DNA from 2 places in the Paenibacillus sp. cl6col genome. Region 1 is predicted to be linked to the other one. Evidence: predicted binding sites of a transcription regulator. Region 1 holds the regulator's gene; the other holds the start of a gene.
What was found. Region 1 encodes Rex, which represses fermentation and respiration genes when NADH is low (regulators of the CRP and FNR family bind a similar motif). Its sites were predicted from a motif close to TTGTGAAATATTTCACAA; they were not measured.
Positions count from the first base shown of each region.

Region 2: the regulator Rex is predicted to act here: its motif matches at 1,813-1,830, upstream of adhE (bifunctional acetaldehyde-CoA/alcohol dehydrogenase).

Region 1 is NZ_FNAZ01000002.1:339,313-346,935, forward strand. Features, by position in the region: gene panD (aspartate 1-decarboxylase) at 1-96, shown strand, start outside; gene BLS15_RS05735 (tetratricopeptide repeat protein) at 300-956, shown strand; gene dinG (ATP-dependent DNA helicase DinG) at 1,102-3,972, shown strand; gene BLS15_RS05745 (redox-sensing transcriptional repressor Rex) at 3,988-4,635, shown strand; gene BLS15_RS05750 (amidohydrolase) at 4,632-5,942, shown strand; gene BLS15_RS05755 (hypothetical protein) at 5,958-6,476, shown strand; gene BLS15_RS05760 (quinolinate synthase) at 6,722-7,285, shown strand; gene BLS15_RS05765 (AAA family ATPase) at 7,257-7,623, shown strand, end outside.
Region 2 is NZ_FNAZ01000002.1:150,348-157,970, reverse strand. Features, by position in the region: gene adhE (bifunctional acetaldehyde-CoA/alcohol dehydrogenase) at 1-1,696, opposite strand, end outside; gene BLS15_RS04800 (Crp/Fnr family transcriptional regulator) at 2,109-2,828, shown strand; gene BLS15_RS04795 (alpha-L-fucosidase) at 2,988-4,397, opposite strand; gene BLS15_RS04790 (hypothetical protein) at 4,670-5,410, opposite strand; gene BLS15_RS04785 (ABC transporter permease) at 5,564-7,558, opposite strand; gene BLS15_RS04780 (ABC transporter ATP-binding protein) at 7,530-7,623, opposite strand, start outside.

The DNA.
Region 1 (7,623 bases):
GCACGTCAATACAAGCCGAATATTGTTTTTGTTGATGGAGATAACAAGCCTGTTGAAGTAATGAATCTAACAGAAGAGCATTCAACCATTCGTTAATGCATTTCAATTAGGGGCATGATTATGGCCGAATTGCTTGCTTGCGCTACCATGCAGGACGTATTGCTGCTCTGCTTCGCTGACAACGGAAGCCAGCGCACGGGAATCGTTGGAGCACCGAATGAAACTTAGCTGTGAGACACACAATGAACGTGAGCCGATAAGACAACGATACGCAACACTTGTGAAGGTGGGATGGAATCGTGCTGCAACATGTATTCGAGACCATGAATGAACTGTTGGATGAAGTGATTGCTCAATACCCGCATGCGAAGGGAAAGCAAAAACAGGAACTCGATCATCAAGTGTCGCTGCTTCGCTCCATGAGTGACCATATTGTGGAGGAATGGCTGCGCTTCGAAGAGCGTCTGTCATTGTTAAGGCCCAAAGCAGGCAAGGGAAGCTCAGTACCCGTACAGCCATGCCCAGTGAAGGAGAGCAAAATAGCTATTCCGGACTATGGGGATCCCTATCAGCGGGGTCAGGGGTATTATTTGCTCATGATGTATAAGGAAGCAGTTATGTTTTTGGAACAGGCGGCTAAGATTCAGCCAGAGAATATCGAGGTGCGCGCGTATTTGGCGATGTCGCACTTGCATTTAGGGAATTGTCAGGAAGCAGGACATCATTTTCAACTTATCATACCTTTGACTGACAACAACAGCATGAAGGCCATTGCCTGCAATGCGCTTGGCTGCATTCATGCGAAGCAGCATCAGTTTGCACAGGCAGAAGCATGCTTCCTGAAGGCGCATGAATGGGATCCGGCTCTGCCGGAACCGATTATGAATTTGAAGGTATGCCAGTCCAAAAGCGGTCATTTTGAACTCGGCGGCGAGCACATGATGCATATCCAATAACATGCATGTAATATCAATGATTCATGACATCGGAGGGGAACGACTGTGTGGAAAAAATACGCACAGATGTTTCCCTCTAGTCATTTCCAAACGCCTGAACATCTGTTATGCTAAGAACAGAAATTGTGAGAGGAAAGCTATTGAGATGAGATTTGCTGTTTTGGATTTTGAGACGACCGGCAGTCAGCCGAACGATGAAATAATTCAAATTGGTTTGGTTATTCTTGGCCATGATTTGAAGATAGAACGCGAATATCATACGCTTGTGCGGCCAACTGTTCCCATACCGGAATTTATATCGCAGCTCACTGGCATTACCGGGGAAGATGTGAAGGATGCTCCGGATATTGATGATGCCATGACGGGGCTTGTCCCTTTGCTAGGGGATGTCGTACTGGTCGGCCATAATGTGGCCTTCGATTATCAATTCCTATGCAGGGCGCTGGAACAGACAGGATATTTGCCGTTCACAGGTCGTATATTAGATACAATTGAACTGCTTCGCATCCTCTTTCCATCGCTGCCTTCCTTCCAGCTTGGTTCTGTGTCACATGAGATGGGGATTGTTCATGATCGCCCGCACCAAGCAGACAGTGATGCGAGGGCGACAGCAGATATATTTATTCGCTGCTTAGAAGCGATTGACCAGCTTCCGTTATTGACGCTACAGCGCGTCGTTGATGTGTTTGGCGATCAAGAGGAGCGGGATTTGAAATGGCTGCTTGCAGAGAAGCTTCAGGAGCGTGAGGTGTCTGATTGGACAGAAGAAGAAGGGTATTATCCGTTCCGCCAATTGACGTTGAAGCAAACGGATTGGACAGAGACGGAGGCGCCGCGTGATTCTTCAGCAGAGAACCCACTTAAGGGAGTGACCTTCGCTCAGTTCCTAGATCAGGTTAAGACGAATCTGGCAAGCCGTTTGGATAATTATGAGCCGCGCGAATCGCAGGAGCAGATGTTCAATGAAGTGATGGAGTGCTTCGAACAAGAGCATCACCTGCTAATCGAAGCAGGTACTGGTACCGGCAAGTCGCTTGGGTACTTACTGCCATCCATATATCAGAGTGTTTCTCAAGAGAGCAAAGTGATTGTTAGCACACACACAATCAATCTGCAAGAACAACTGAGACAGCGTGATTTGCCGCTCTTGGAGAAGATTGTGCCGGTTCCATTTAAGGCATCCGTATTAAAAGGCCGCAGTCACTATTTGTGTTTGAGAAAATTTGAACATAAAATAAGTAATAGAGAGTATGTACATGCACGCGATGATAGTTTGACAGCTGCCCAAATGTTGGTGTGGCTCAGTCAGACGGAGCATGGAGATGACGAAGAACTGCATTTCGTTCATAAGGGTGCAGACTTCTGGGATACCGTTGCCAGTGATAGTGATTCCTGTCTGAATCGCGCATGTCCTTGGTTCCGTCGGTGCTTCTACCACCGGGCGAAGAATGATGCGAATTTATCGGACATTATTATAACGAATCATTCCCTATTGTTTACGGACGTGATTGCGGAGCATCGTTTGCTCCCCGCATACGAGCAGCTTGTCGTAGACGAAGCACATCACTTCGAAGAAACGGCAGGCAAACATTTAGGCATTCACTTGCAATATTTTTCACTCATTCATCCGCTGACCCAATTGTTCAAAGACAGCAAGAATGGTGCGCTTGTATTGCTGCAGCTGCGTCTTCGCTTGTCAGGCAATGAAAAAGCGCTCGTATGGGCTGAAGGGATCGAGAAGCTGTTAACACAGCTTGTCGATGTTAAGGATCAATGGGATCGGCTGCATGAGCTACTCTATCAAATGCTTCCTTCCATGAATGAAGCGGGGCAGGCGGAAGGCGGGCAAGCTGTTCTCCGGCTGCCATCTGGCAATCGTCCTGATGGATGGAGCTCCGTATCGGAGCTCGAAGGCGATATTCACACGCGTTTAAGTGATATTGTTCGTTCGGGGGAGAAGCTCGTCAATGAATGGAAGGATTATGATGATGATGAAGTGCAGGGCGTCACGGCTGATGTGACAGGTTTATTCAAGGACATAGGGCAGCTTCGCGATGAATTCCGTGAATTTATGCAAGGCAAGGATGCGGATACCGTCTACTGGATGGAAGGCAATCTCCAATACAAGCATAAATCAATGCAAATGTATGCGGTCCCTGTCGATGTAAGCGAAGCGCTGAAGCGATACTTCTTCGAGCCGAAGAAGAGCGTAATCTTAACTTCGGCTACATTGTCCGTTGATAAATCATTCCAATTCGTAGCTGAACAGCTTGGCTTGAAGGATGCGCAGCGGGATGGCCGTCTAAATACGGTCATACTTCCGTCGCCGTTCAACTACCGGGAACAAGCACTTGTTGTCATCCCGCGTGACTTCCCTAGTGTGAAGGGAGCATCAGATGCCAAGTTTAACTCGACGCTGATGCAGTCCTTGGCTGATGTAGCCAAGGTAACAGAAGGACGTATGCTTGTCTTATTCACGTCATACCGCATGCTGCGGGATGTGTATGAACCGCTGAAGGAGGCGCTTAGCCTGCATGGCATTCAAGTGCTGGGACAAGGGATTGACAGCGGCAACCGAAGCAAGCTGACACGCCGATTCCGAGATCAGCCGAATTCAGTCCTGCTAGGAACGAGCAGCTTCTGGGAAGGCGTTGATATTCCAGGAGATGCGTTGACATGTCTTGCGATTGTACGGCTGCCATTCCAGCCACCGAATCATCCACTCGTGGAAGCGAAGTGCGATCGGCTGAAGCGGATGAATCAGAATCCATTCCGCAAATATTCCGTCCCACAGGCTGTAATTCGCTTCAAGCAAGGATTCGGCCGCCTTGTGCGTACGACGCAGGATAAGGGAATTGTCATCATTTATGACACTCGTGTAATAGAGACAAGCTACGGCAAACATTTTCTTTACTCGCTGCCTGGCCCAAAAATGGAGCATATGGCAACAGAACAACTTGTACCACGTATTGATACGTGGCTAGACCATAATCAAAGAGGCATTGGAGAGCGATGAGAGGGGCTTGTTAGAATGAAAGCACTAAAGATATCAGAAGCTGTCGTTCGGCGATTACCCGTGTATTTACGCCATCTATTGGAATTGAAGCAGCGAGAAGTGCTCACAGTTTCTTCTCAAGATTTGGGACAGAAGCTGAACTTGAATCCTGCGCAAATTCGGAAGGATCTAGCGTATTTCGGCGACTTCGGCCGCAAGGGCATTGGGTATGATGTATCGTATTTGATTCAACAAATCAGACATATTTTGAAACTGGATCAAGTTATCCATGTTGGATTGGTCGGTGCAGGTAAATTAGGTCACGCACTCTGTAACTACACCGTATACTTGAAAGATAATATGAAGATCGTTGCAGTGTTCGATGCACAGGAATCCAAAATCAATACCGAGATAAATAACCTGAAAGTTCAGCCGATGTCTGACCTAATTACGACGGTACGCGAGAAGCAAATCCGTATCGGGATTATCACGGTTCCTGCTACAGAAGCTCAGTATGTAGCTGATCAATTTGTAGAGGCGGGAGTAGAAGCGATCTTGAACTTTGCGCCTGTCATTTTGAGGGTTCCTTCGAATATCCGTGTGCATACTGCCGATTTTACAACGGATTTGTTCAGTTTGGCCTATTATTTATCTGATAATGGAAAGGAAGTACCCGCCGAATGACACACCGAATCATTATTAAAAATGGCATGTTCGCCGATTTGTCTCCAACTGCGAAGCAGTCCTCATTCCATGGGTTCATGGTTGTTGAGAATGATCGCATCGTTCATATTGGATCGGAGCTGCCTGAGCAATATGCAGCAGCTGATGCTGAAATCATCGATGGCAAAGGTCTATTTTTCATTCCAGGCCTTGTTAATACACACGGGCATGCTGCAATGTCTCTGCTTCGTGGGTATGGGGATGACTTGGCGCTTCAGACATGGCTGCAGGAGAAAATGTGGCCAATGGAAGGCAAGTTCACGGCCAATGATGTCTATTGGGGAACAGCTCTGTCTGTGATCGAAATGCTGAAGGGCGGTACAACAACCTTCGTAGATATGTATGACTACATGGACGAAGTAGCGAAGGTATGTGAGCAATCCGGTATCCGTGCATCGCTTATGCGCGGTGCGATTGGCTTATGCCCAGAGGATGTACAGCGCGAGAAGCTGAATGAGGCGATTCAATTCGCGAAGGATTGGAATGGGAAGGCAGATGGCCGCATTCGTACGATTATGGCGCCGCATGCTCCGTATACTTGTCCTCCAGCCTTTATTGAGAGCTTCGTACAGGCTGCTCATGATCTGGATTTGCCATTGCACACGCATATGTCAGAGACAAAGGCAGAAGTTGAACAGAATGTGAAGGATTATGGACTGCGTCCGGTTGCGCATTTGGAGAAGCTCGGATTCTTCTCCCGTCCTTCCTTCGTTGCGCATGCTGTTCATTTGACGGACGAAGAGATTGAGACGCTTGCGAAGTATCAAGTTGCGGTGTCCCACAATCCAGGAAGCAACCTTAAGCTGGCGAGCGGTGTCGCTCGTGTTCCTGAGATGCTGCGTGCGGGTGTTGTTGTATCCTTGGGTACGGATGGTGCAGCAAGCAACAACAATCTGGATATGTTCGAAGAAATTCGCCTTACGGCCTTGATTCATAAAGGGGTGTCCGGCGATCCAACTGCGGTTCCTGCTGCAGAGGCGCTGCGCATGGGTACGATCTATGGCGCGCAGACCATTCGTCTTGACGATATTGGAGCGCTTGAAGTAGGCATGAAGGCTGACTTCGTTGCGGTAGATATTGATCAGCCTCATTTCCTGCCACATACCGACTTGGTATCCCACATGGTATATTCAGCGTCTGCGAAAGATGTCAAGCATGTATGGGTTGACGGCAAGCAGGTTGTGAAGAATGGGGAATGTTTGACGATGGATGAAGAACGAATCCTTCGCGAGGCGCAGCAATGCTTTGATGGCTTGCTGGCAAGATAGGCAGGAGGAGAATTCATGCAGAGAAGACGCGTACGCCGGAGGTCGCATTGGAAGTGGTTGATTCCGGTACTCGTTCTCTTATTTCTAGTCGGATTGTTCTTCGCCACTTATCAGTATGTGCAATACATCAATAAGGACGAACGGGTCAAGGAAGCGGAAATAATAAAGCGGGCGAATGAAGCAGTGAAGCTCGTAAATGTGACAGAAGTGGAGAAGGGTGTATGGGATCAAGTCGTATACATGGTGCGGGGAACTGACGAACATGGTAAGGAGCAGACCGTGTGGGTACTCCCTGATAAGGTAACTCCTATGGCGGAATCAACCTCTAAAGAGACGATTCAAGCCCAGATAGAAGCCCAATATCCGGATGCGGATGTAATCCGCATTACGCCAGCATTTAAGGATGATCAATATGTATGGCAGGCATTGGTCAAACGCAAGGATGAACAAGGGGTTGTTCATTACTTCTATCATTTCTATTCATTTGCGAATGGTTCCTCAATAGGGGATGTCTATACGCTGCCTAATAAATAACGTATTCAATGTTAGCCAATAACGAGTAATAGGCGATTTTGCAGCGCTGCTGCTTTGCATATGACGTACATATTGTACGCTATGCGAAGCAGCAGCGCTTTTTGTATTGTAGCAGCTCCATTTCGATGGCAATCATGGTACACATTACATCCATAGTTGAAGTAACATATGTGATATACTCTTGATATATCAGAAAGAGATTACTAGGGGTATTGATATATATATTTGCAACAGGAGGTTTCAGCATGGCGAAAAAGATTCGAATCATGCCTACTTTGCTCATTATGGTCACGACAGCTGTTGCACTATTTGGAGGTTGGACACTGTATGAACGTAATTTCGTGAAGCAGCCTGTGGAACGAGTATTGAAGCAGCATGCTGAAATTACGCAGTATGATGTTCAATGGTATCCTGATGCGCTGCAAGTGAAGCTGAAGAGCAAGGATGGCACCAATATTAGCACCCTGATTGAAAGAGTGTCGGACGAGCTGCAACAGAATTCGAGCGGGAAAAAAGTACAATTGGAATACTTGAATGATGAGAGCACGCCGCTTATCGATAAGTTATGGTCACGTGCAATGTTCGACATTGCAGATGCAATGGTACATCAGAAATACAGCGATATTCCTGTTAGGTTGAAGGAACTGCAGCAGCAAAATCCAGGTATTCAGATCCAAACGGAAATGGATTCACGATATGTGTATATTCAACTCAAGGATGAGAAAGGAAGCAAGACCGTATTGCTTCCTTTGCAAGCATCGCCTGTGGGGGTATGGCCTAATGAAAAAGCAACGGAAATCCGTTCGTAGTTGGGAATTGGCATTAGGGATCGTAATCCCAGCGATATTATTTGTCAGTTATCTTGGAGTTAATATATGGCCGGTCATCGCGGCAGTTGCCGCGATCAGTGCTCTTCTGCTGTTTGTAAATCGCAGAGGACAAGCTGGCTTGGCGCGTTCGTCAGGGCGTGTGAAGTCAGGCAATAATCAGATTAGTGAAATGAGCTTCGAGCGTATTGGCGGGCAGGATAGAGCCAAGAATGAATTGATTGAAGCTCTTGATTTTCTGGTACGGCCAGATGACATTCGTAAATTCGGTATTCGTCCTATGAAAGGGATATTGTTAACAGGCCCCCCAGGGACGGGGA
Region 2 (7,623 bases), 190 kb from region 1:
CCTTCGCTGCATCCATCGGCGAGCCGCCGCCCAAGGCGATAATGCAGTCTGGCTCGAAGCTGAGCATCATTTCTGTACCACGTTCCACTGTTTTCGTCGAAGGATCTGGCTCGACATCCGAGAACACTTCAATGACGACTGGGTTGCGGCGTTGACGCAAATAGTATTCCAGCTTCTCCACGTAGCCCAGCTTCACCATCATTGGGTCGGTAACAATCATGACACGGCTAATATCCGGCATCTTCGCCAAGTACTGTGTTGCACCCTTCTCGAAGTAAATCTTATTTGGCACCTTGAACCATTGCATATTCACTGTACGCTTCGCCACCCGTTTAATATTCAGCAAATTGACCGCTGTTACGTTCGAAGAAGTTGAGTTGCGGCCATACGATCCGCAGCCAAGTGTCAACGAAGGAATATTGGTGTTGTACAAGTCTCCAATCGCGCCATGAGTAGAAGGAGAGTTGACCAGAATGCGGCCTGTTTGCAGACGGTCGGCGAACTTACGAATTACCTCGTCATCATTCGAGTGGATGACCGAAGAGTGACCCATACCGCCAAATGCCACAATTTCAGCCGCGCGGTCAACGCCTTCTTCTGCGGTCTTCACCTTGTAGCAAGCAAGCACGGGGCTCAGCTTCTCTGCAGACAGTGGGAACTTCGGCCCCACACCATCCAGCTCAGCTACAAGTATTTTCGTTGTATCTGGTACTTGAAGTCCGGCCATCTCAGCAATTTTCTTTGCAGATTGGCCCACGATGTTCGGATTCACCGCACAGGTGTCTGTCTTCATTGCCATCGCTTGGAGCTTGCCGGTCTCTTCCTTATTCAAGAAGTAGCAGCCCTGTGTGGTCATCATTTTCTTCGTTTGTGCGTAAATCGGCTCTTCAATGATGACGGCTTGCTCGGATGCGCAGATCATGCCATTATCGAACGTCTTGGACAGAATCAAATCCGTTACCGCTTGATTCAGATCTGCCGTCTTCTCGATGAAGCACGGCACGTTACCTGGGCCAACGCCTAAGGCAGGCTTGCCGCAGCTATAAGCGGAGCGAACCATACCAGCACCGCCTGTCGCCAGGATTAGCGCCACATCAGGGTGGTTCATCAAGCCGTTAGTCGCATCCATCGACGGATACTCAATCCATTGGATACAATGCTCAGGAGCACCATATTTCACTGCTGCCTCATGCAGGATGCGAGCTGCTTCCGCACTGCATTTCTGAGCGGATGGATGGAAGCCGAAAATAATCGGGTTGCGTGTCTTTATCGCGATGAGCGCCTTGAACATGGTTGTTGAAGTTGGGTTCGTTACCGGCGTAATCCCCATGACAATTCCAACCGGTTCCGCAATCTTCATATAAGCACCCTGCGGATTGTCCTCGATGACACCTACCGTTTTGTCATACTTGATATAGTTGTGGATATATTCAGTTGCGAAAATGTTTTTCGTAATTTTATCTTCATACACACCGCGGCCCGTTTCTTCAACAGCCATCTTGGCAAGCATCATATGCTTATCCAAGCCAGCGAGTGCCATTTGCTGTACGATCTTGTCTATCTGCTCTTGGTTCATGTCCATAAATGCTTCCTGCGCCTTATTCGCGCGGTCAATCAGTTGCTGAATGTGCTTCGTAACATCGACTTGCTCCGTTTTTTTCTCTACAGTTGGTTTCGTTTCTTGTTTTGTCGCCATTCTCTCCGCCTCCATTCATGGATACCTTGCAATGAACCTAAGAAAGGGTTTCTCTATACGGTGTGTCTGCTGTTCTGTTACGGTCCTTTTCTGAGGTTCGTGTTGGTTACAATTGTTTGTGAATCATTTCACACTTTCATTGTATCCATCTTTCGCGTGTTAGTATGTGATTAATTTCACAACTCTGATTGATTTTGCTTATTTTTTTATTTCTCCCCGATTTTATTTGATTGGCGTGATATTAATCACTCGATTTAACCAAACTGTAAATAATTTTAATCGTAAATAAATTGACAACTGCGTGCGGAACATCCATGATAGTAATACGTATTCATATAGTGAAACTTGTCACATGGAATTCTTTGGGTCAAAATTACTAAAATTTGAAATATGTAAATTGGAGGGGAACAGAGTGACTAACATCACCGACAAATTTGGAGAGCCCTGCAATACCTCTTGTTTCTCAGAACAGAATGTAGAACGATTAATCAATATCGGTAAAGAACGTACCTATCCTGACAGCTCTCATCTCTTCTGGGAAGGAGATCTATCTGATAAGCTGTTCCTCCTGAAGAGCGGACGTGTAAAAATCACAAAGTCTACAGATGAAGGCAAAGAGCTAATTCTGTACATGTATCAAGCTGGGGATTTAGTCGGCCAAGTTGATCCATTCCATAGTACAAAGCACACATTCACAGCGGAAGTCCTTGAAGAAGCTGAGGTATTGCTTATTGAGCAGAAGGATATTGAGATTCTCATATGCCAGCACTGCGACTTCTCGATCGATTTCATGAAGTGGATGGGGATCCATCACCGCCTGACTCAGACCAAGTTCCGCGATCTAATGATGTATGGTAAACCAGGCGCGCTATGCTCCACTCTCATCAGATTGTCCAATACTTACGGTGAAGAATTAGAAGACGGCGGTCTCCTGATCAACAAAAAAATTACACATACCGATCTATCGAATATGATCGGCGCTACTCGTGAGAGCGTCAATCGTATGTTAAGCGATCTTCGCAAACGCGATGTTATTGAATATGAGAATGGTATGATTGTCATTCGCGAATTAGAACACCTGCGGGAAGTATGTCATTGTGAAATGTGCCCGAATGAAATTTGCCGCATCTAATACAAAACGCCCTCATGCAAGCTCATGGCATGAGGGCCTTACTTCTGTTTACCTCTACAGATAGGGTACTGCTAACGGTTTCCCGATATGAATAAGGAACATGTCCATTCCATTCTACTCCCTACCCATTGTACTTTCCTCACTGATCTTCTAATGCACTTAATTGGCTGTTAGACGGAACACATGTGCAATTGGTGCCTTATCCCCTACTTCATGTGCGGGCAGCTTTACATGCAATCCTGCTTCGTCAGAGTGGAATTGAAGCTTCTCATCCGCCCCTACCAAATGAATAGCCGTTACCTTGTCTGTATACGGAAGAATGATGTTATCGTTAACATTAGTATCTTCAGAAGGATATAAATACGTACAATATACCGTATCGTCCTTACGTGTAAAGGCGCAGCGCTGTGTAAAGTAAGGAGCGCAGATGCGCGTTCCATAGACAGCTTCCCCATAGGTGCCCATCCACGCGCCAAGTTCCTTGATGCGAGCAATCGCCCCTTCAGGAATCCGGCCATCCGGCTGTGGCCCAACATTTAGAGCCAGATTTCCTCCCTTGGCGACTACCTCCATCAGAATATGAACAAGCTGCCGGGTTGTCTTGTACTTGTCCTCAAAACGGAAGGAGAAGGATGTTCCCATTGTAATGCAGCTTTCCCATGGTACATTCATCGCATCACTTGGAATCCTCTGTTCCGGCGTAATAATGTTCTCATATGGCCCTCCAACCGTACGGTCGGCAGATAGCAGCCATGGCTGCTTCTCTCTAGCTTTCTCCACGACTTCTCCGAGACGGATATCCTGAGATACACGGCTCTCCTTGCATACCCAGCCAGCATCCAACCACAATACATCGATACGTCCGTAGTCTGTTAACAGCTCCATGATCTGTTCATGAGTAAACTGAACGAACTGCTCCCACAATTCAGGATACTCCTGCGGATTATAGGACGGGCCCCGCCACGTTGGGTTGCTTCGCTCCATCCCTGGTGCCCAATAGGTAGGTGTATGCCAGTCTGCCTTAGAGAAATAGGCTGCAATCGCCAATCCTCTGTCACGGAAAGCATCAAAAAGATGCCTGCATACATCTGCGTACTTATGGGTATGGAATGGCGTCTGTGCACCTGTTATCCGATAGTCCGTTGTTTTGGTGTCCCACATGCAAAAACCATCATGATGCTTCGTGGTAAAAATCAAATACTTGAAGCCGCCTTCAACAGCAAGATCCGCCCATAATTCCGGCTGGAAGCGCAGCGGATTAAATGTCTTATTTAGATCGAAGTATTGCTGCTTCAGCTCTTCGGCATCATAATCCCAATCCACACTATCTCGCGACCACTCTTCATCGACATCACTAAGCGCCCACGACTCTACGATACCGAGCTGGGAATAGGTTCCCCAATGCATCATTAAGCCCAGCTTCTGATCCTTGAACCATTCCAGCTGTTCGAGCAATTCAGGGCGATCTGGCTTCACCCATTCGTCTTCCCCACTGAAGTTATGTACCCCTTGCTGAACGATCTGCTCATCCTCACGTTGTTCTGCCTGTTGCTGAATGGTTTCACTCATCTCGCTTATCCTCCTCTGTCTGTTCATTGATGAAATAGAACCATTGTACTAACAAAAATATCTATTTCTAGTTAACCAGAAACCGCTCTCAATCTGCAATACAAAAACAAGGACACAAGAAAATTACGGGGAAAATGAATAAACGAGCGGAAAATTCTATAAATGGTGTCTTTGTCAAGGATCGTGCACATCATGCATCTCAACGCAAAAAAGCCCCCAACATGTGACGCGCGTCCCGCGCTCACATTGAGGACTGTATGGATATGCATCCTTTATGGAGTGATGATAAATTCAATCTGGTCATCTGGCTGCAGAACAAGCTTCCGTCCCTCGACCACCGTCATCTTCTTCCCATTTACCTTTAATGCAAAGTCTATCGTTTTTTCCATTTTTCGCTGACCAATGTGCAGCACTTGCTTGCCGTCATCTGACAAGGAGATTTGTGCAAACTCATCAATTAGATCGTTAACATTCATATTCTCTTTCCAGCTGACCACATAGGTATTGGTCATTTCTGGGATCGTAGTGCCTCCGTCGATACTCAATGTCAGTCCTGCAGTAGGCAGGGAATTCGTCTTGACATCCATTCGCTTCACAAACACAACAACCGTATCACCGGGGCCAACGATCTTCTCCATCGCTGCAGGTTGCCTAAGCTCTTCATCATTGACCACGATGCCCCATCCCATCTTCGTATCCAGGGCAACATCTCCGACGGACATGATCACACCATCCTCTTCAGAGATCTTTACAATTCCTGTCTGCTTCAAGGAATCGGTAACGGTCATGCCTGACTTCCAATCAATTTCAATGCGTTCTGACAAGTTCGGTATATAGGAACCGCCCTCGATAGTAACTGTCACCTTCGAAGCCGGACTAGATTGCTCTTCTGCCTGCTGCTCCTGCTCAGTTGTCTTGGAGCAAGCAGTGATTATGCATATCAACAACATCAGTACAACAAGAACTTTGGAGTGTTCGGCGTAGTTGCGAATGCGTAGCCATCGTCTTTTCATTACGTCAACTCACTTTCTTGCCTTCTCTACCTATAAACATACAGGTTTCTTAGTCTATTATGCAATAAGATGAGCAAGAAATCGTATCAATCCCGTAACAAAATCCGTCGGATTTACAACTCGTTCGACATAAATACGAGAGTTAGCCCTTATTTATACAACTACTTCCTCTAATATTTTCCTCATATAGGTTTTTCGTGCAGCGAAGAAGAAGAGCGCCTGCATCACAACGAACATGCTCACGACTGTCAATGCATACCCCATCATGTTCGAATTAACCAGGTTGCTCAGTGTCTTCAAGGCGAACAATGTATGAACGCTCCCTACCATGCATGGTGCGAAGAAGATAAGTCCTACTTGGAACGTAACAACACGACGGATCTCCGCAATCGACAAACCAATTCGCGTTAACCCCTTGAAGTATGCCTGATCATCCTGCAGTTCGGTGAACAATTTGAAGTAGATGACACTTCCGCTCGCGATAAAAAATAACAAACTAATAAACAATCCGATGAACATCCCTAGAGAGGACACTTGGTTCGTGCTGCTCCAATTATACACCCTGCTTGAGATTCTGATACTGTCATCTTCCTCTTCGTTAAACGACACGTGCTCCCTGATCTTTTTGTCTAAGGCCAAGGAATACTCCCAATCCGACCAATTGAATGCATGTCCATATCGAGCTCGGTCAGCCGGCGCCTTATCGAAAAAAGGGGCAAACAAATCATCGCTAACGACTAACACATTGTAAACGCCTATACCTGAATTGATTACATTTCTTGTGGTCTTTTCCCGAATATGCCCGGATACCTTTGCAGACGTATCACGAATATGCCCCGATACCTTTGTAGACGTATCACGAATCATGATCGTTACAGGCCCTGGATATCCCAAATATAGTTTCGAATCACTTGGTTCATCCACATTCAAGGGCTCACGAAGAACAAGAACCATCTCATCGTTCATAAGGGATAGGGGTTGTCCCCCTTCCATCGCAATGATCCGATTATAATCAGACACACTAACCATTGCTCCATAATTCTCTGACAATTCAGCTTGCATGTAATACACTTCAACATATCTGAAGGCAGCATCTTGTTCTATCTCGTTCTTTGTGCTGTCCCCCCAAGCCTTTATCATATCCGGTTTGATCGGCTGCTGTCTGTCCTTCGTCCAGGTGATGACGTAGCTTTGCGGCATATCATTCAACTGCTGCCGCTTCATCGTCTGATCGAACGCATAAAAGCTTGCGGTTGCTGTCAACACTACTGCGCACAAGATGGATACATTGAACAGCACACGGGCATTATCCTTCAGCTTGAATGCTGCTTGCGAGATATTCAGCAGATTGGTTCTTCGATAATAGACGCGCTTATTTCGCTGCAGTATGCGGATAATGGCTACACTGAACTGCGTATAGAAGAAATAGGTGCCCAGCACCGTGAATCCTAATATCGGCAAAGCGGTTAGGCCGAACAACTGTATAGTTGTAACATAAGCCAGACTATATCCCAGCGCTAGCGAAAATACAGCGAGAATGACGAGCACCCATGAGAATTTAGGTGGTGATTTCGGCTCTTTATGCGCCCGTATGAGCTCAACAATTTGGCTGCGCCCTACTTTTCTCAATGAATACACGGTAATACATGTAAACAAAATCAAGTATCCTGCCGATGTTAATAGAATTGCTTTCGGAACAATATAAAAAGTAATCGGGGTATCGACAGCCAGTATGTGGGATAAAGCCATCAAAAACAGCTTCGTCATAAAGGCGCCGATTCCCATTCCTACTGCAATGGCTAGGATGGAAATAATCATGTTCTCATAAAATACAAGTCTTCGTAACTGCAGCTTAGTCATTCCGAACAGAGTAAGTAAGCCGAATTCCTGTTGTCTGGATTTCAAAAATGCAGAACTCGAATATAACGTAAAGAAAAAAGAGAAGATGATGATCAAATACTCGCACATCATCATCACTTCTCGAACTCGATGTCCACCTGGCACTTGTCCATTAACTACGTCAGGATGGTAAATAAATGCCGCATACATAAAGAAAATCATTACCGCGAAAACACTGCTCAAAAAATAAGCGCTGTATCGATGCCAATTCCCCTTAATATTACTTGTAGCGAGCTGTCGGAATGTCATCGAAGTTCCCCCCTAACAAGCTTAGCGAATCTAAGATGTGTTGGAAGAAAATCTGTCGATTGGCA